3 regions of the Butyrivibrio sp. VCB2001 genome follow, and region 1 is predicted to be linked to each of the others. Evidence: riboswitches for the same ligand, from Rfam matches in the RefSeq annotation. Region 1 holds a riboswitch; each other region holds the start of a gene.
What was found. Region 1 has a riboswitch for cyclic di-GMP ahead of G589_RS21835 (Ada metal-binding domain-containing protein). Riboswitches for the same ligand answer to the same signal wherever they lie in the genome.

Region 1 (6,602 bases):
TTATAAGACCAAGATCAACGGACTTACACAGGCAATGAATGCTAATGTTACAGCTCTTACAGCAAAGAGAGCTAAGCTTGTTAAGACACAGAACTTCCTTGCAACTGGAACGGACTGGGACTCAGACGTTGCTGAGATGATGGCTCTGATGGCAGGCCATGAGGTATCTAAAGCAGATGCTATAAAGCTTGTAAAAGGCGCACAGGATACTCTGGCAGCAGCTGCTGAGGATACACCATATCTTCCTACTCCGAAAGAAGCTGCAGCTGCAGCAGCACAGGCAGCACAGGCAGCTCAGGCAGGACAGGCTAGCCAGGGTGGAAATGCTGCTCAGACAGGGGCAAGCACAGATACTACAAATACTACTGAGACTACTGAAACAGGCAGTGTAGATACACCGGATAACTTCGATGAACTTGTACAGGAAGTTGAGACAGAGACAATTACTGAGGATGACAAAGAGCCTGAGGTAACAGAGCCGGTTGTAACAGAGCCTGTTACCATTGTTGAGGAAGAGGCACCTAAGGCTGACACACCTGCAACAACAACTCTTGATCTTACAAATGTAGAACCTGTAGGTGATGATACAGTAGTTACAACATCTCTTGCTTCGGAGTCAGACGGTGAAAAGAGCGCAGCTGAGTACGAAGCACTTATCGCTGAGCTCCAGGGACAGCTTCAGCAGGCAGTACAGGCTGCTAAGACAGCACAGGCAGCGGCTGAGGAGTACGGAGCTAAGGCTAAGGCAGCAGCAGATGGAATGCAGTTATACTATGATGCAGCTAGGCAGTACAGAGATGGTGTTGTTACCCTTAAGGCTGGCGTTGGAGCAGTTTCACAGTATGAGCAGCTTGTAGGTGCTACAGATGCTGCAATTAAGGCAATTGATGAGACACTTGCAAGTCTTGGAAATATCGGTCTTAATCCTGAGGAACTTGCAGGCATCATGACAACAATTGACTCAAAGGCCGTAGAACTTATGGATGGAACTAAAGCTCTTGCAGATGGTGCTAACCAGGTATACGGCGGAGTTGCTCAGCTCGATGGAGGACTTAAGGAGATCGGCGCAGGTGCTGATAAGCTTGCAGCAGGAACAGGTACTCTTGTTTCAAAGAACGGTGAACTTAACGATGGTGCAAACAAGCTTGCTGAAGGAGCAAACAAGCTTAGCGATGGAACTGCAGAACTCAAGGATGGCGCAGGTCAGCTTGACAGTGGAGCCAAGGAGCTTTTAAAAGGCGCAGGCGACCTCAATGACGGTGCAAAAGAGCTTAATGACGGCGCTAAGCAGCTCGATGACGGTGTTGTTACACTTGAGGACGGTATGCAGCAGCTTCTCGATGGCGTGATCAAGCTTGATGAAGAAGGAATCAAGAGACTTTACGAAGCATTCGACGGTGACCTTTCAGATTTCGCTGACAGAATGAGCGCAATCCAGGAAGCCGGCAGCAATTACAATAGCTTCGGCGGATCAAGCGAAGAGGAGAACAGCAGCGTTAAGTTCATCTTCAAGACAGACAGTGTTAAGAGTCTTTGATAGGGGAACAAGGCTGTGATGCAGTGATCTCTAGACTCCAAGCAGAATTTGTGGCAGAAGAGGGGAATAAGCCTCCGGGACATGCAAATGTCTTGCACAGAAGCTTGGTTTTAGGCAAATTTTGTGGCAGGAGAGGGGGTAAAGGCCTCTGGGACATGTAAATGGCTTGCGTACAATCTAAATTTTAGACAGATTTTGTGGCAGGAGAGGGGGCAAAGGCCTCCGGGACATGTAAAAGACTTGCGCACAATCTAAATTTTGAGCAGAATTTGTGGCAAAAGAGGGGGTAAAGGCCTCCGGGACATGTAAACATCTTGTGTACAATCTAAATTCGAGTGGAATATTGGGTTTTATGTGCGTAAATCTGCTAATTATTTAATGCATTTTTCTTATTTACAAACATGACATGGCATGCTATACTAATTTTCGTTGACGCGCTCATGCGCTGATACGGAATAGGGGAATCATACAATGGCTAGTATCACGGTCTCCAAAACCGTTCATGCGGGTTCGAATCCTGCTTCCCCTGCTAAATATGAAGAGCCTGAAAACAAATGGTTTTCAGGCTCTTTCTTTGTCTTCAAGTATAAAAGCATATTTTCATATTTCAACACAACACTTCAAACTACTGTTTATGCAATCTATACGCTATATTATTCTTTATGGGATATAATAAAAGTAATCATAATTTTAGGAGGATATATGCTATGAAGTGTCCAAGTTGTGGAGCTGAGATTGGTACAAGTAAGACCTGTGAATACTGTGGTGCTACTATTTCTGCGGATATGCTGAAAGAACAAGAGCAGCTTAACAAGAGAGGTTGTCCTAAATGTGGTAGTACAAACATAGAATTCAAAAGAGAAAACCAAGGAGAAATACGAGGAAAGAATTCTAAGCGAATAGTTCATATTACAGTTGGATATTGCAAAGACTGTGGTTACACATGGTATCCAAATGAAAGCGATGCTGCCCCTAAGAAAAACAACATGATATGGTGGGTTCTTGGTTGGATATTCTTCTTCCCGGCACCAGTAATGGTACTGATATGGAGAAAAAAGAATACTTGGGATATTAAAATTAAAATAGCTGTCACTGCAGCATTTTGGATATTGATATTTGTTTTAGGCTCAGTAAACAATAATAATACTACAAATACGCAAACTACAACTACCAATACTCAGATAGAAGAGCCTAAAGAAGCGCATATATACGATAATGCAGACGTTGTCGATCTTATGAGTGGTAGTGGTAATAATAAAATTGGCACTATGACACTTTGTCATGCAAATAAAACTGACTGTACTGAAGAAGCACTTTCAGATTGGTATACAAATTATGTGATGAAACATAGCGATTCAAATTTCCATGTTATCGTTTACGACGATGTGGCTGATAAAGGAGTATATACTGGTGGAACGGGATTTATTCAGAAAGATATTGCTATGACGAAAGAAACTGATGGTACTTATGCAATCGGTGATGATGCGGGATCAACAATATATACGGTGAATGATGATGGAACATTAACTGTTCAGATTACAATGGCTGATGAATCTGTGATTGAGCCTATTAAAAAGCAAGTAGATTCAATAATTCCAGATGAGTATAAAAACAGTGATATGTATATGGTCGATGTTGCTGGTATGGAAGGTCAAATGGAGTGTAATCTTACACTGGTTTCGGATACATTTGAAAATGCTGATTTACAAAGTATAGCCGTTGATCTAGGAACTCAGGTAAAGGAATTGAATTTAGGAATACAATATTTTTCTATAGCATTTCAAAAAGATGACTACACATTAACTGCAATATCCAATATTGATGATTTAAGTGCACAAGAAGCAACAGAGATTACTACTAAGACTTTTGATAGTTGATGGCAAAATGTATTATGGGGCAGTTCTTACGCTGCCCCATAATGCTAAATGATTTGCAGTGAGGGGGATTTATAAATTATTTATATGCTGTTTATTGCTTTAGACGGTGGGTTAGGTATAATTTATGTAACTAAAATGATAAGCAGTTATTTGAATATTTGTACAGGGTAAAACCGAAGTGATTCGGCGACACAAAACTATAGGGACTTTATCAAAGTTAGCCAGTTGCAAAATTGTTTATGGGCATTGCTGGCAGGGCAGTGCTTTTTTATTAAAATGAAAGAGGTGTAGTCATGAAAAATATGAATAGAAGACTTATAGCCATAATTGCTTCATTTGCAATTCTTGTAAATATATGCGTTCCGGCAAAAGTTACTTATGCTGCGAGCGGAGATGCTGTAGTATACATTACTAAGACTGGTGAATGCTATCATTCTTTAGGATGTAGTAGTTTGAAAAAGAGCAAAATAGAAACTACGCTTCAGAGTGCTATCGACAGAGGCTACAGAGCTTGTTCAAAATGTAAACCTCCAGTTCTGGATGCTAGTAGTGCGGCTGAAACTGTTACTAAAAATGCAAGTCAGATTACTACAAACAGTGCTGCTGTACAGTCAGAAGTCACATATGTAGGTAATGCAAATACAAAGAAATTCCATAAGTCTTCTTGCTATAGTGCTTCACAGATAAGTCAAGAAAACTATGTTGAATTTACTTGTGATAGAGATGATGTTGTTAATCAGGGATATGTTCCGTGTAAAAAGTGCAAGCCATAATGGTGAGTTTTCATTAAGATAAGCATGGCATTTTCAATGCTCTGAATAATTTTAATCCGGAGAGGTATATACTCTCCGGATTTACTATGGGTTAACATATTTCCAATGATATCCGCCACATCTTTCTGCTTTACCTTTGGCGCATTGTGCTAATGAACCGATGTTGAGATTATATGCTCTAGCTGCCTCGGAAATAGAATTAAAAACATCGCCTGTTTCAATACAGACGATTGGCTTTGAATTTAGTTTTGCATAATTCTTGACTCTTTCGACTTTCTTTTCTTCTGCGCATTTAGGGCAACCTACACCTTTGTTTCTGGTGTGGATGACTGATTGCCAACTATTTCCACATGTACGGCATATCCACCAGGCCTTTTTGCTGCTTCCAGCGCTAACATTAGTAGGTGTTAGATCGCCATTCTTTTTAAAGTCCCATTCACTAACCAAATCTGGATTAGTTGATGCTAAGTCGTTATATCCAGCAAGAACTCTCTTGTTTGTGCAGAATGGACAGTTACAGCCTCGCTCTGATACATGGCCGATAGATGATGCCCATTCATGTCCTTTTTCACATGTCCACCATATTTTTTGAGAACTTCCCGACACTACTTCTGTTGGTAGTACAGTGTTCTTTTTATAATTCCATTTTTCCAATAATTCAGGATGATTATCAGCGAATGAACCTTTGCTTTTTAATACATAATCATGATGCTTGGCTCCACAAATCTGCTTAGAGCAAACTGGACACCCGTTTTTATCCTCACCGGTTCGATCACTAATTGCAGCTTTCCATTCATGCCCGCATTTGGAACATGTCCACCACACTTTTTCGTTTGAACCGGGATGAAAAAAAGATGCTCTTAGATTACCGTTTTTGGTTCTGCTAAACTCAGATGCTATTTCAGGAAATTCTGATTCAAGAGACTTGTCTAATGCCCCTAAATACTCTAGAATTTTGAATTTGTCTCGTGTAATATTGACATTTACCTCGCTAAGTTTTCCTAAGTGATAAAGCAACTCACATATTGTGTTTTCCAATACCATATCGGACTGATTCAGTAGCTTAATTGCATGGTCGTATCTGATAATTGGAGAATCATTTTCAATATCGATTATCCTAATTAATTGTATTCCTTTCTCTTTGCAAAGTTGGTACTTTTTTGCATCACGGAGTAAGTTTTGGTGACTTCTGTGATATATCTTTCCATCATATTCTATCCCTGTTCTTTGGGATGGTATGTAAATATCGAGTTCCATTCCCCTAGAAAAGTCGCCTTTATAACTGTTGATTGCATCGGGAAAAACCTGTTTTAAATAGTAGTAAAAAGCTTGCTCAGGGAAAGATGTTCGTCTTCTTCTTGAACAAATGGGGCAACCTTTTCCTTTTGTCATGTTGTAAACTGCCATTTGATACTCGTGACCGTTCTTACAAATCCACCATATTCTCTTTCCTGATCCATAGGGCGTTGTTTCGGGAGTAGCGTGAGTATTCTTGGTGGGATGCCAAAATTGCACCAAATCAGGATAGACAGAGGCCAAGTCCTTTTTCCCTGTATTAGATACTATAGTATTATTGCTATTGCAATATGGGCATTTGGAATTAGTGTATGTTCTAAGTTTAATTGTGGCTTTCCATTCATGATTGTTGGCGCATTTCCACCAAACACATTTATTGCTGCCATAGCTTACATCATGTGGGGTTAACGAGCCATTCTTTACATAATTCCATTCGCTGGCAAATGATGGATGTGTTGTAGATAGGTCAGTTTCACCAATAATAGTTTTTTGCCCAGCACAATAGGGGCAACCATGACCTTGCCGGGTGCGATCACTTATTTTTGTTTCCCATTCATGACCATTTGAACAGACCCACCACACTTTTTTACTGCTATAACAAGCAACTTCGGAAGGCTTGATGATATTTTTGCTGTAATTCCATTCGTATAATAATTTGGGGAAATGTGTAGCTAAATCATTATAGCCACTAAGTATTTTTTTGCCAGCACAGTAAGGACATCCATTTCCGGAAAAAGATCTGTTTGCAATTACAGATTGATAACTGTGACCTTTGGGACAAATCCACCATGCTTTTTTGTTGGAATGAGGAGCATAGTTTTCAGGTGAGTCGGGATTTTTATTATAATCCCATTCTTTACACAATTCTGAAAACTCTGAAAGTAAATTTTTATCCATTCATTCACCTATTAAAAGTTTATTGATAGTGTGTTGTTTCAAGGATTCTTTTTTCTGAATTCTTCGAGTTCATTCTGGTATCCAGCAATTATTATTCCTGCTGGTAATGCCACTATAGCGATTCCGAGTACAGCAGAAATCATAGTTATAAATTTGCCAACAGAGCTTGTGGCATAAACGTCACCATATCCAACTGTCGTTAATGAAATCGTAGCCCAGTAT
Region 2 (6,602 bases), on a different contig from region 1:
CTTGATCTGGTCATAAGTGTTATGCCACTCACCGGAACCTATCTCAACCTCAGGGAAAACCACCCATCCTGCGGATGTACCGTCATTCAAAAACTTTGCATTATCCTGCCCCGAGATGAATACTCCCACAACAGATCCGGAGGTTGTTACACTCTTTGAATTAATAAAGTTCCATATAACTGTCTTGGAAGCATTATTAGCTTGCTTGAGCATTTCATCTTTATCAGTTCCAACACCATTAACATTGAACTTGAATAAGTTGATGTTTCCTGCAGCTGTAACATTAAATACAATGGTCTGGTCATCTCTCTTGGTAATATTGAGCCATTCAGCCTGAGAAATGCCCTTCATATCCTCATCGTTTATCGTCACATAATAGGTTCCCGGATCTTGACCGGATATATCCAGATAGTATTTATCACCTGGATTTCTTGGAGCAAACCATGCATTCTGCGGCCTTGCAGCAAGGTCCTTGGATGCATCCTTGACGTACTGCATCATGTCTTTTACTACTTCCTCAAGCTCAAGCTGAGTATATGCAGTATCAAACTTTATGTGATCGCCACCTGTCTCATTAGCATGAGTGATTTGGCTTGTATACTCTTTAGGGACTATGAAGTAAGCATCTTCACCCTTTACCTGGAATTCCCCGTTTACTTTTGAAGCGATAAAGGTCTGCTCAACAGGGTTTGTAAGGTCATTACCAAATTGTGCCGTAGCTTCAACAGTAACAGCAGCAAAGTTTGTCTCAGACTCTTTAACTGTAATTGAATTTGTAACAATACCAAAGTTGATGGCGTCTCCAAGAACAGTTTCAAATGTATCCGTTCCGGCCTCATGCTTCTGATAAGAAACAACCGCAAACACGGAGAAGCTATCCGATGTGAACTCAACCTTCTCAGTTCCGCCAACCTCAGCAGTAGCATCTGCTAAAGTCTCAACCTTTATATCGCCTGAGGTAATATCTGTTGCTTCCTCAGTTGTAGCAATCTCAGCTGTCTCTTTTACCTCTTCCCTGATTGGAAGGTGCACAACTGCAACATCTGATTCGCTCTGAGCTGATAAGTCAGATGTGAGCTGCTGCTCCATGAACTCCATGGTTACAACAACCGATCCTTCCTTAGGCTGGATCTCTTTTCCCTCATAGATAAATGCTATGTCATACAGAAGAGTGTTGTTCTCGGTGTACTGAGTTGCTGCTTTCTGTCCTGCATTGCTTGCGATGGAGTCTGCATTCTCATTGAGTGCTTCCATATATGCATCGTAGTTATAGTTTGAAGTTTCAGGTGTTACCTCGTTGACCTTGAGCTCGATGCCCTCAGGGAACACGCTGCTTCTTGTTGTAACTATCTTTACATTTACTTTGTTGTCAGAGTATGCAAACTCTGTATCTTCGCAGGCTTTGAGGTATCTGTAGGTAATCTCTGCATCCTCATTAACTGTGATCACCTCGCCGTCCTTAGCTTCTATATCAAGTCCTGCAACTGTTACTTCTGCAGTATCTTCGTCTTCTTTCTCTTCAAACACAGGAGTTATCTTCGCAATCTCTTTATCCCCGAAGAAAGCTCCGTTATAGAAGTATCCGTCAACAAGCTCTTCAAAGCCCTCGCCAAACTCAAGCTCTTTTGCTGCGTTAAGCTCAGCCTCTTCCTTTATTTCAGCTCCGTCCATGTCAACGAACCTTACTGTGAGCTTTACTGACTTAGCATCGGCCTGAACTTCTTCCTCTTCCTTAAGCTCTTCCTCTGCTTCTTCCTGCTCCTCTAACTCCTCGTCAGGCTCTTTTGCTTCTGCATCCCCGTCTGCATCCTCTGAAACCTTCTCTTCTGAAGCATTCTCCTCTACAGTTTCTGCCTCAGCATCCCCACTCTTTTCTTCCTCAGCCTTGATTTCTTTGTTTTCCTGAGTCAGTTCGATGAGCTCCTGCTCAAATTCTGCATCAGCAGTCGGAATAACAATGCCCACCTGATCCAGCGCTTCCTCTGTCATGGCTGTTGCAGGTTTGTTAAGCCCATAGAGCGTTGCCGTACCTGTCAGAAGAGAAACACAAAGAGCGAATACAAGCCACTTCTCGTATCTCTCGTGTTTCTTTATGTAGTTTTTGGCGCGATTCTCATCTATCTTGCGCATTTACTTAAGCTCCTACCTTCTAAAACCCTAAACTTTACTTAAACTTTATAAACTTTATATAAACTCCCCAAGAGTAATCATAAAACGTACTGCAATATACAAAAAATATCTTCACTTAAGACTTTCGAAATCGTTTTCGGAAAAAGGTCGCAAAAAAAAATACTGAAAATTACAGTCCTCCGAAGCTCCCAAACGGATAAACTCTGTAAATGATCTTTCCAATAAGCTGTTCCTTGGTCACACATCCTACAACACTCGATCTTGAATCGATGGATGCGCTTCGGTGATCTCCCAGAACGAAATACCTGTTTTCCGGAACCTGATAAGGAAACTCGATATCCGTTGGTTCCAGGCTTCTGTCTGAAACATATTCCTCAGTAAGCTCAACTCCGTTGACTGATACCACTCCGTCAGCATCAATGTTGATCCAGTCTCCCGGGGATCCTAAAACTCTTTTGACCAGTACCTTGTTGTTATAGTAGAACGCCAGTAGATCACCGGGTTCAAAAGAGCTTTGGTTCTGCGCTATTACTATCTCTCCGGTATCAAGTGTCGGTGTCATCGAATCTCCGGTAACTTTAAGTACCGTTACAAAGAAACTTGAAACCAGAACTGCCAGAGCTGCGACCGTTACAACAACGATCAGAGTGTTTCGAAGAACCCTTCGATATTCTTTTTTGTTGTTCTCCCTCTTAAGCTCTTTTCTCAGCTCATCAACCGAGGGCTTAAGGCTCTGTGTATCACTCATCAGCTTTGCTTGTTTCTTCCTTCTTCTTGCGTGTCCTTGTAGCCACCTTAGCCTTAGTAGTTGTCTTGGCCTTAGTTGTTGTCTTGGCCTTAGTAGCTTTTGCCTTAGGCTTTTCCTCCTTAGGCTCCTCTATAGGTTTCTCATCAGTCTGTACCAGAACCAGTTGCGACCTTGCAGCTGCAAGATCCTTCTGGAAGTCCATATATTCCGCTTTGGCTTTATCTTGTAGTGCTTTGACATAGGTGTCTGCTGCCTTCTGCGCCGACTCCAGTATTCCACCGATCAAAAGCGAAGCCTCAGCGAGGTTTCCGGATTTTTCTATTTTGGTCAATGAATCATCAACCTGAAGTTGAAGCTCATTTTTTTCTCTTTGAAGTCTGGCCTTGAGTCCTGCAATATCTTTGTCGAACTTCTCCTGCATCTGAGCCTTCTGTTCATTAAATTTGGCTCTCATCTCCGCTTTTTCTTCATCGAAGCTCTTTAACAGTGCGGCTCTTTCTTCGGCCATCTGCTGTTGCATTGCGAGCTTCTCACGCTCGAGTTCTTCCTTGTATTCCTGTTCGTGTCTCTTAGCTGCCTCTGCTTCCTCCGAGAAGTTGATCATCATCTCAAGGAGATCTGCTCTGCTAAGTTTCTTAAGATTAACTTCTGCCATCTTGGCCTTCCAGATCTTGATATTTACTCTTTGTGCTCTGCACAAAAAAGGTATCATGTCCGGACTAATCCGCATGATACCTCGAATTGCAAAATTTGCACAAAAATAAGGCATACGCAAAATAGTCCAATCGTACGTAGAACAATTACTAGTACTAAAATCCCAAAAAAATAGACCAACTGTTTACCCCTAAACAGCCATGGTCATTTTCTATGGTGCCGTTTAATCCAGCACCAGCAACTGGCTGTCTTCTCACATTTTTAATTAAACGTGTCAAGACCCTTTAGCTTTGCGTCACCATCTCACGATGGCTTTGCCTTTATTCTGCTAAGATAAAACTTAACTCAAGAAAATAGAACTACCCTACACACAATAACTTCTAATCACGTTTCCCCTTATCGCGTGAATTCAATATATAACATAATTTATATTTTGACAATAAGTTTTTTCACAGAATTTTCACAGTTTCCAAAATAAAAGAGCCGGAAGATGCTCCGGCTCTGTGATTTAAAATTACAAAAAAATTAAAATTAATTTTGGTTTCCGCTCGTTGACCTTTTATCGTTTTATCGTTTTAGTCCTTTAAGTATCTGAAGCATCTCGTCAGAAGTTGTGATAACTCTGCTGTTTGCCTGGAATCCACGCTGTGTTGTGATCATGTCAGTGAACTCTTTTGCTAGATCAATGTTACTTCCCTCCAGTACTCCGCTGTTCATGTAGCCACCGTCCTTGGTGATATCCTGGATCATGGCTGCACCTGAGTTAAGAGATGCCTGGTAGAGATTATCTCCGACCTTCTCAAGACCCATGGCATTTGAGAACTCAGCTACTGCTATCTGAGCCTTCTTGATGGTCTGTCCGTTTGAGTAAGTTCCGTAAACTGATCCGTCGGTTCCGAAGGAAAGACCTGTGAGCTCTCCATTAGCATACCCCTTATTTAAGCCCTTGGTATCACCCTTGTATGCATAGATTGTTGATGAATGATTATTCATCTCACTTCCATAATTCGTTGTATTAGAAAAGTCTATATGCAACGGTCCAATCTTAGCTGCATCACCTGCGAATGTAAATGTGTGGTCTTTACTTGTTTCATTGGAGACACCCAATGTGGTTTCTAACAAACTATAAAACAACCTAATATGTGGATTATCTATTTCGTAATATATAAGTCCACCTTCACCATGTCCACCGGAAGAAAAGTTTCCAGTCTCAGCACCATAAATTCCATAATCTACTAATGGATCAATAGGATATTTGTTACCATTCTCATCTGTAATTTCCTCTAACGTAAAACTATAAATTATGCGATCCTCAGGATTACTCTTTTCATAGCTGTCATACTTGATAGAAAAGTGCAGAGTATAATCTTTTCCATCCATACCTGGAACAGTCTTATCAAATGTCGAATCACCTATGTTTCCACTTATTCCAAAATAGACAGACTCGAAATTTCCCTCTTCACCATAATGTAATTCATTTTCACCTACAACATAATTGATACTCGATGCAGAAACCCCTTGAAGCTTTCCATCATTTTTGTTGTACGTTAATAATACCGAGTTATCCTTACTTGTATTCTCTACTTTATTACCATTACTATCAAGTATCTGATCTATCGTAAGTTTGTACGTACTATTATCTGTATCAGCATTATCTGTTACACGAAACTTCAGTGTATATGTTTGTCCATCATTTCCATATACCTCAAGGCTCTGAATTTTACCCTCTTCAAGAGAAGGATCGAACTCGTCGAAATTCCCCTTAAAGTATGCCTCGGACGTTGCGCTTCCCGGCATAATATCTGCCATTCTGGTTGTAATGTTTCCATCTGCATCCACTTCAGTAACAGCCTGCCTGTCGATGAGCCTTAATTTGCTTACAGTCGCTCCGTCAGCAACTCCGCCATCTCCCATTACACCCATTACGTAGTATCCGTTGTTCTGGGTTACAAGATCACCCTCAGCATCGATTGAGAATGAACCGTCTCTGCCGTAGTTGAGGATCTGGCTGTCAGGGCTGATGATAAAGAATGATGGTCCTGTGATCATCAGATCCATTACATTGTTGGTTGTGATGGCTGAACCCTGTGCTGCAATATTTGTATATACAGAACCGAGCTTTGATCCAAGACCAACCTGAGCTATATTGGTAGCTGCAACTCTCTGGCCTGCTCCTGTTCCCTCTTTTACTGTCTGATAAAGAACATCCTGGAAGCCGGTAGCCTGTGATTTATATGCAGTTGTATTAACATTGGCAATGTTATTACCAATGACATCCATTTCAAGCTGATGGGTTTTAAGTCCGGCGACAGCCGACCACATTGATCTCATCATAGTACACGTACCTCCAAAACTATTATAAGGCTCTTCCTTTGTACATCCGTGTACCTAAGTGAAATCCATTTTCCGAAGATTTTTACATATCAAAAGACAGGCGGAGATATTCCGTCATATTTTTTATCGAATGATTAAACAGATAACTTTAGAGCTAAATCAAACTTTTTGATATTATTTTTATTCACTTAGTGTATAATTGGTGAAAAGACCATGTATTATGGGAGATGATAATCTATGGATTTCAAACAGAATAACAATTCACCTGAACTTAAGAATGAGATAAAAGACATCGTTGATCTTATTCTCTCCGACTATGAGAAGGGACGCGACGTCGATAAGATGGACGTTTACAATCAGCCCGATCGCGACGCGGTAAAAGACATTGTGATCAAGCTCATTCGTATTATTTTCCCGGGCTATTACAGGGACAAGGTTTACAAGAGCTACAACGACAACAACAGAATCGCCGTTGTAATCGAGGACGTTATCTACAACCTGCAGAAGCAGATTGCCATCGCCTTCCACCACAGTCCTGAATATTTAAACGCAACCGACAGCACTCTCGACTGCGGAGCAAGATGCATAACTCATGAGTTTTTCAAACAGCTCCCCAAGATCAGAGAGTACGTGGACACAGACCTTCAGGCCTGCTATGACGGAGATCCGGCAGCATACAGCAAGGGAGAGATCATCCTCTCCTATCCGGGGCTTACGGCATCTACTATTAACAGGA
Region 3 (6,602 bases), on a different contig from region 1:
TGATATCGAGGAATGCAGGAAGTATGACATCAGCATAGCTGCAGTGGATGCTTATGAAGGAATCATCTACATCAATACATCCAAGAACATGTCAGAGGAGGAGTGGAGATTTGTCATGGCACATGAGTTTCTTCATGCAGCTCTGCTCCATCACAGAAGATCTGCCGGAAGGGATCCATATCTTTGGAACATTGCTACAGACTATGTGATCAATGGCTGGCTTTTTGAAATGCAGATAGGAGTTATGCCTGAAGGCGTACTGTATGATCCTGCGCTTAAGAATAAGTCTGCTGAAGAAATCTACGATATGATATGCCAGGATATGAGGACTTATATGAAGATGAACACCTTCAGAGGCAATGGCCAAGGTGACATCATGGGCAGAAGAGTTCCAAGTATGTTTGATGGCTCGGGAAGAGGAGTGTCTCTTGATGAGTTTTACAGGAATTCACTTACTCAGGGGCTTGAGTACGAGACAGGTAAACGCGGCAGAGGTTTCATCCCAGCTGGCCTTGTCGAGGAGATAAGAGCGCTTGCTGTGCCTCCTGTACCTTGGGATGTAAAGCTTTCAGAATGGTTCAACGCACATATCAGACCTCTTGAGAAGCACAGAAGTTATGCTCATCCAAGCAGAAGACAGAGCTGTACACCTGATATTCCAAGAGCAAGATACGTTGTTACAGAGAGCCAGGAAGCATCAAGAACTTTTGGGGTAATCATCGACACTTCAGGTTCTATGGCACCTTCAGATATCGGTAAGGCCCTGGGTGCAGTGGCAAGCTATTCTGCAGCAAGAGATGTTTCTGCAGCAAGAGTAATATTCTGTGATGCGGATGCTTATGACGCTGGTTATATGACACCGGATGATATCGCTGGAAGAGTAAAGGTTATTGGAAGAGGTGGCACCAGGCTTCAACCTGCAATTGACATGCTTCAGAACGCAAAGGATTTTCCAAAGGATGGTCCAATCCTCATTATCACAGATGGCGAGATTGACCAGCACCTTGATATAAAGAGGGAACATGCATATATCATGCCTGTTGGGTGCAGGCTTCCTTTCAAGGCAAAGGGCGAAGTTTTCTATATGTAAAAATGGTATGATGAGCTTTAATGCCCGATGTAGCCTAAGACTCGGCAAGTAGGCAAGAATATGGTAGACATATAGTGTCTTTGCTGTTCTGTATAATAGAATCATAAGGAACTGACAACGCGCTTAAAGAGGAGAGAAGAATGTTAGGAGCTATTATCGGTGATGTATACGGGAGCATATATGAATTTGACAATGAAAAAGACAAAAGCAAGATAAAGCTGAGCAGATTCAGCACCCCAACAGACGACAGCATAATGACAATAGCTATATCTAAAGCACTTTTGATATGCTACGACGAGCTTATTAGCAAGACCAAAGATTATGAAAAGCATTTTTATGATAAATGCGAAGAAGTAATGGTTGCTTATGGTAACGCATATTCACGTAAGGGTTATGGCGGGCGTTTTAGAAAATGGCTGGTTGATCCAAACAGAAAACCCTATGGAAGTTATGGTAATGGCTCTGGTATGAGAGTATCACCAGTTGGATGGATGTTTGATTCCCTGGAAGATACTCTTAACATAGCAAGGATAACAGCTGAGCCTACTCATAATCACCCAGAGGGAATAAAAGGTGCTCAGGCAATAGCGGCAGGAATATATCTTCTTAGGAGTGGTAAAACCAAGGAGGAAGTGAAGGCATATATCTCAGAAACATTTGACTATGACCTGGACAGAAAGCTTGATGCCATCAAAAAGAACTATAGATTTGAGGTTTCATGTCAAAAATCTGTTCCAGAAGCAATTATTGCCTTCCTGGAAGGCGAGTCATATGAGGAAGTCATTCTCAATGCTATCTCTCTAGGTGGAGATAGCGACACAATAGCATGCATGGCAGGTGCTCTTGCAGAAGTTGTATATAAGATCCCAAATCATATGAGAGTGGGTGTGATTGAAAATATTGCAAATCAGCATGAGCTAAAGCCAAGAGACTTTGAGTTCTATAACAAAGTAGTTGTTAAGAAGAAAAACCCTGATTTCCAAGAGCCACCGGTTGAGTTTGAGTATAGTAAATTCAATCCTTTAGAGTACTTGAAGGAATTAGGATTAGGAAGGAATCTGGAATGAACGCAAGTGATGTTATAAATAGGATAGCTGAATACTTTGACAAGGAAGAATTGAAATATGATTACAATGAAGAACTAATGCGTTTTGACTATGGTTTCTGCATAGATAACGAGATCGTTCAGAAGGCGGATTGCCTAATCCTTGTTGATTCAGACGGAGATGATTGCCAGATTGTGGGATATCCAAACATAAAAGCTAAGCCAGAAACCAAGAAAGAATTGGAATCTCTTTTGTTTGGAATTAACTGCAATATGTTCCGTGGTATGTGGCAGTTATGCAAAGATGAAGTTCGCTACATAAGGAGTCTGGCATTGGAAGGAGATGCAGTTCTTACGGATGAGATGCTTGATATTGCTGTATTTAGCGTACCAAATATCATAGCAAAATATGCAGATTCGATGATAGCAGTAGTGATGGGATATTCTACTGCAGATGATGAACTGAAAAAGTTGTACGAAGAAGAGGATACCGAAGACCAGAGTGAAGAGGCAGAGGAAAACTCCAATCAGACAGAGTACGACTTTGATGAACTTGAAAGCATTTTATTATGGGTAAAAGGTGATAAGGATGAAGGAGATAACAGGAAAGTATAATACCGCAAAGGTCTTCACAGATAACTGCGAAGATGTTTGTGTTGAGCAGATAAGAGACTTACTGGATCAGGAACCATTCCGTGATTCAAAGGTAAGAATCATGCCTGACTGCCATGCCGGAAAGAGTTGTGTCATTGGTTTTACAGCTGATTTGGGAGACAAGATCATTCCCAATGTGGTAGGAGTTGATATTGGCTGCGGAATGTTGACAGTAGAACTTGGCAAGGAAGCCATCGACTTTGACAGGCTTGATAAGGTTATAAGGCAATATGTTCCTTCCGGAAGAGAAGTTAATGAAGGACGTCTTATGAGATTTCCCAAGCTTCAGGAGATGAAGTGCTACCGTGAGCTTCAGGACACTAAGAAGATGGAAAGAGCTATTGGCTCACTTGGCGGTGGAAATCATTTCATCGAGATTGACAGGGATGATGATGGAAACCATTACCTTGTAATCCATACCGGAAGCAGAATGCTGGGAACAAGAGTCTGCGAGATCTATCAGAAGATGGCGGTTGGCCTCCACACTGGCAAGGAAGCACTTTGGGATGAAGAGGACAGGATTAAGAGAGAGTATAAGGCTGCAGGTAGAAGATCAGAAATTCAGGAAGTGATCAAGGAACTTCACCGTAACTTTAGACAGACCACTCCGGATCTTCCGCTTGACCTATGCTTCTTGCATGGAAAGTACAGTCAGGACTATTTATATGATATGAAGATTTGCCAGGAATTTGCTGATGAGAACAGGCACATGATTGCTAGGATGATCATTGATAACTATGGATTCAAGCCTCTTGGAGAGTTCACTACAGTTCATAACTATATTGATCATGATAGTAACATAGTAAGAAAGGGCGCTGTTTCAGCGAAGAAGGATGAAAGGCTCATTATTCCCATCAATATGAGAGATGGCTCTCTGATTTGTGTCGGAAAGGGCAATGATGATTGGAATCAGTCAGCTCCTCATGGTGCTGGAAGAAGGTTCTCTAGGACAGAGGCTTTCAATAGATTCACAGTAGAAGAGTTCGAGAAGGCTATGAGTGATGCTGGAATCTACACTACATGCGTTAATCATTCAACGCTGGACGAGAGTCCATTTGCTTATAAGGGAATGGGAGATATAGTTGATAATATTGAGCCTACAGCTGATATTGTGAAGATCATAAAGCCGGTATATAACTTCAAGGCTAACAGTACTACAGTCAAGAAGACTACAAGACAGATTGAGAAGGAAAGTGAAAACGAAAGTTCTAATGACGAGTAATGTTTGCTAATGCGTTCAAATTGATTTAAAAAAGCGAGCGCAACAATTTATAAACACCTCATTAAAAAAGAGTGTTTTTACTGTAAAGATGCGGATTTGCAGGCTTGTTAACATTGACACATTTTGTCCGTCTCACTAATATTATTTTATAGGAATTCTTGGCAAAGCAGCCGAAAGACTGTGACGTAAAACTATTAGGGCCTTTAACATGGTAGCCAGTTGTTAAAGAATTTTGCATCGTCAGGAATGGCGGTGCTTTTTTGGTTGACAATGGAGATTAGGAGGAAGAAATATGCTTGATAGGCAAACAAATGCAAATAAAGCAAAATTAGCGTTGATGGTGGCAGAAAAATATGGTTTTGACGACATTGTAACTGGTCTTAAGCAATTTGAAAAAATTAATGAAAATTATAAAGCGCATATTCTTCTGATTGGAGGATATAGTGCTGGAAAATCAGCGTTACTAAACAAGTTTATTGGAAAGGATGTACTTGTAGAGAATCAAGGACCAGAAACAAATGTTGCTACCGAACTATATTATTCTGTAGATGAAAAAATACTTGCCAATAATATTGATGGCACAGTAGAGGAGATTTCGTCGCCGGATAGCGTAGATGTCTCAAAGACCAGAAACATAAAATACTATATCAATAGCGAAAACATAAGGACACAGAATGAATATGTTATTGTTGATACTCCAGGATTTGATTCTGGAATCGAAGCGCATAATAAAGCGCTTATGCAGTACATCGACAGGGGAACAGCATTCATTCTGGTTATAGATTGTGAAAAAGGGACAATTTCAGATAGTGCTTTAGACTTTTTGAATGAGGCTATGAGGTATAGCACAAATATTTCGGTAATAATTAATAAGTGTGATAAAAAAACACCACAAGAAGTTCAAGACATTAAAAATCACATTGAGGAATTGCTACTTGGGTTCTGCGGAGTTGAATTCAATGTCGTTTGTACGTCAATTCATGATCCTGAAGTGACGAGTCAAATCAAATCAGTAATACAAAGTTTTGATTCACGTAAAATGTATGAACAATATGTTACTGCGAGGCTACAGACATTATTGGATTCTTTATTAGCTTCGCTACGTCTTTTGAAGGAAAAACAAAAATGTGACACATATGAGATAGATGAAGAGATTCGTAATAGAGAATATGCAAAAGAGAAACTTCTTGAGCAAATAGCGTCACAGAAAAAAAGGCTAAGTATTAAGCTCCACAATGAGGTAAAAGAGAAAATTCTTAGTAAGATGCATAGTCAACTTATGGTAAATGCTCCTATTTTGGCAGATGCATATAAAGGAGGGGTAGAATTATTTCAACAGAGAATAATTGAAATAATTCGTCCCATACTGATAACTGAAGTAGAGGGATATTCTGCAGTAGCCTGCGATGATTTTATTAAGCATCTAAATTATAGCTCGCTTGAAAATGTTAAGAATTCAGAAGAGATTGCGGAAATCGTTAATAATGTATACAACAAGATAGTATCTCTTAATGAGGCTCAAAATTTGCTGTGTACAAATATAGATTCAAGCGTAGGAGATGACGAGACCAGGCGTAAGGTTAAAGCTGCCTACAAAACAATAACATCATTGTTGGCTATCACCACAGAGGTCGTAGCTCCACCACTTGAATTAATTATTGTATTTTTGCCGGATATACTAAAATTCTTGGGAACATTAACCGGGAATACTGAAGAACAGCAGCTTGTTGATGCAATTCAAAAAAAGATTATCCCTCAGGTTATTGCCAAGATTCGTGTAGAGTTAGATAGCTCTCTATCCGATGTTGAGGATGCAATGATTGAGAGTATTAGCTCTAATATAGAAGAGATATTGGAAATAGAGAATGAAGCGCTTGAAATTGCAAAAAAGAGAAAAGAAGAATCGATAGCAGATTATGAATCATTTGTCGCTGAAATAGATGCTGATATTGCTGCGTTACGAAAGTAGGTTACCATGGGTGAAATGAATAGTGAATTATCAGAGAGATTGTTATCAGGACTAAGGGAGTTTAAGGGGTTTTACACTCAAGATTATTATTATGAATTTGAAGATAGAATAACAGGTATAGCTTCGCAAATAGAGGAATCAAGGCGGAAGGGACGGCTGCTAAAAATAGGAATAGTTGGTGAGGTAAAGGCTGGGAAATCATCTTTTCTTAATGCGTTGCTTTTTGATGGAGAGGACATATTGCCTAAAGCAAGTACGCCAATGACAGCAGCACTGACAAAGATTACATATTCAGAGACTCAATCTGCGAAAATTGTTTTTTACAGTGAAAACGAATGGGAAAAAATAAAAATGTTGTCTCATGAATATGATGAATCATTTGAAGCAATGTATGTGGATTATTGTAAAAAGCATGAAGAACAGCAAGCTCGGCTGCAAATGAATAGCATGGAAAATGTTGGATTCTATAATTATCAACCTCCGAAAACAAAAGAGGAGATGAAGATATCATTTGATAAACGTATTCCGTTAAAGCAAAAAGCATGCAAAGAACTTGTAGTAATGGCTGAGAGTAAAAAAATAGGCATCAATGAACTTTTAGGCAAAGAGCCTACAATTGAAA

Region 2: another riboswitch for cyclic di-GMP. It lies ahead of G589_RS21115 (hypothetical protein); the one in region 1 lies ahead of G589_RS21835 (Ada metal-binding domain-containing protein).
Region 3: another riboswitch for cyclic di-GMP. It lies ahead of G589_RS0111970 (dynamin family protein); the one in region 1 lies ahead of G589_RS21835 (Ada metal-binding domain-containing protein).

The regions. Positions count from the first base shown of each region.
Region 1 is NZ_AUIZ01000002.1:177,873-184,474, reverse strand. It holds gene G589_RS0103575 (hypothetical protein) at 1-1,537, shown strand, start outside; tRNA gene G589_RS0103570 (tRNA-Trp) at 1,995-2,066, shown strand; gene G589_RS0103565 (hypothetical protein) at 2,245-3,414, shown strand; cyclic di-GMP riboswitch class I at 3,571-3,647, shown strand; gene G589_RS21835 (Ada metal-binding domain-containing protein) at 3,708-4,187, shown strand; gene G589_RS0103555 (zinc-ribbon domain-containing protein) at 4,272-6,380, opposite strand; gene G589_RS0103550 (ion transporter) at 6,419-6,602, opposite strand, start outside.
Region 2 is NZ_AUIZ01000007.1:168,636-175,237, reverse strand. It holds gene G589_RS0109580 (Spy0128 family protein) at 1-2,130, opposite strand, end outside; gene lepB (signal peptidase I) at 2,300-2,878, opposite strand; gene G589_RS21115 (hypothetical protein) at 2,871-3,533, opposite strand; cyclic di-GMP riboswitch class I at 3,766-3,861, opposite strand; gene G589_RS0109565 (flagellar hook protein FlgE) at 4,100-5,866, opposite strand; gene epsC (serine O-acetyltransferase EpsC) at 6,104-6,602, shown strand, end outside.
Region 3 is NZ_AUIZ01000013.1:44,977-51,578, forward strand. It holds gene G589_RS0111950 (vWA domain-containing protein) at 1-1,090, shown strand, start outside; gene G589_RS19830 (ADP-ribosylglycohydrolase family protein) at 1,231-2,157, shown strand; gene G589_RS0111960 (hypothetical protein) at 2,154-2,750, shown strand; gene G589_RS19835 (RtcB family protein) at 2,725-4,011, shown strand; cyclic di-GMP riboswitch class I at 4,162-4,238, shown strand; gene G589_RS0111970 (dynamin family protein) at 4,304-5,980, shown strand; gene G589_RS0111975 (dynamin family protein) at 5,987-6,602, shown strand, end outside.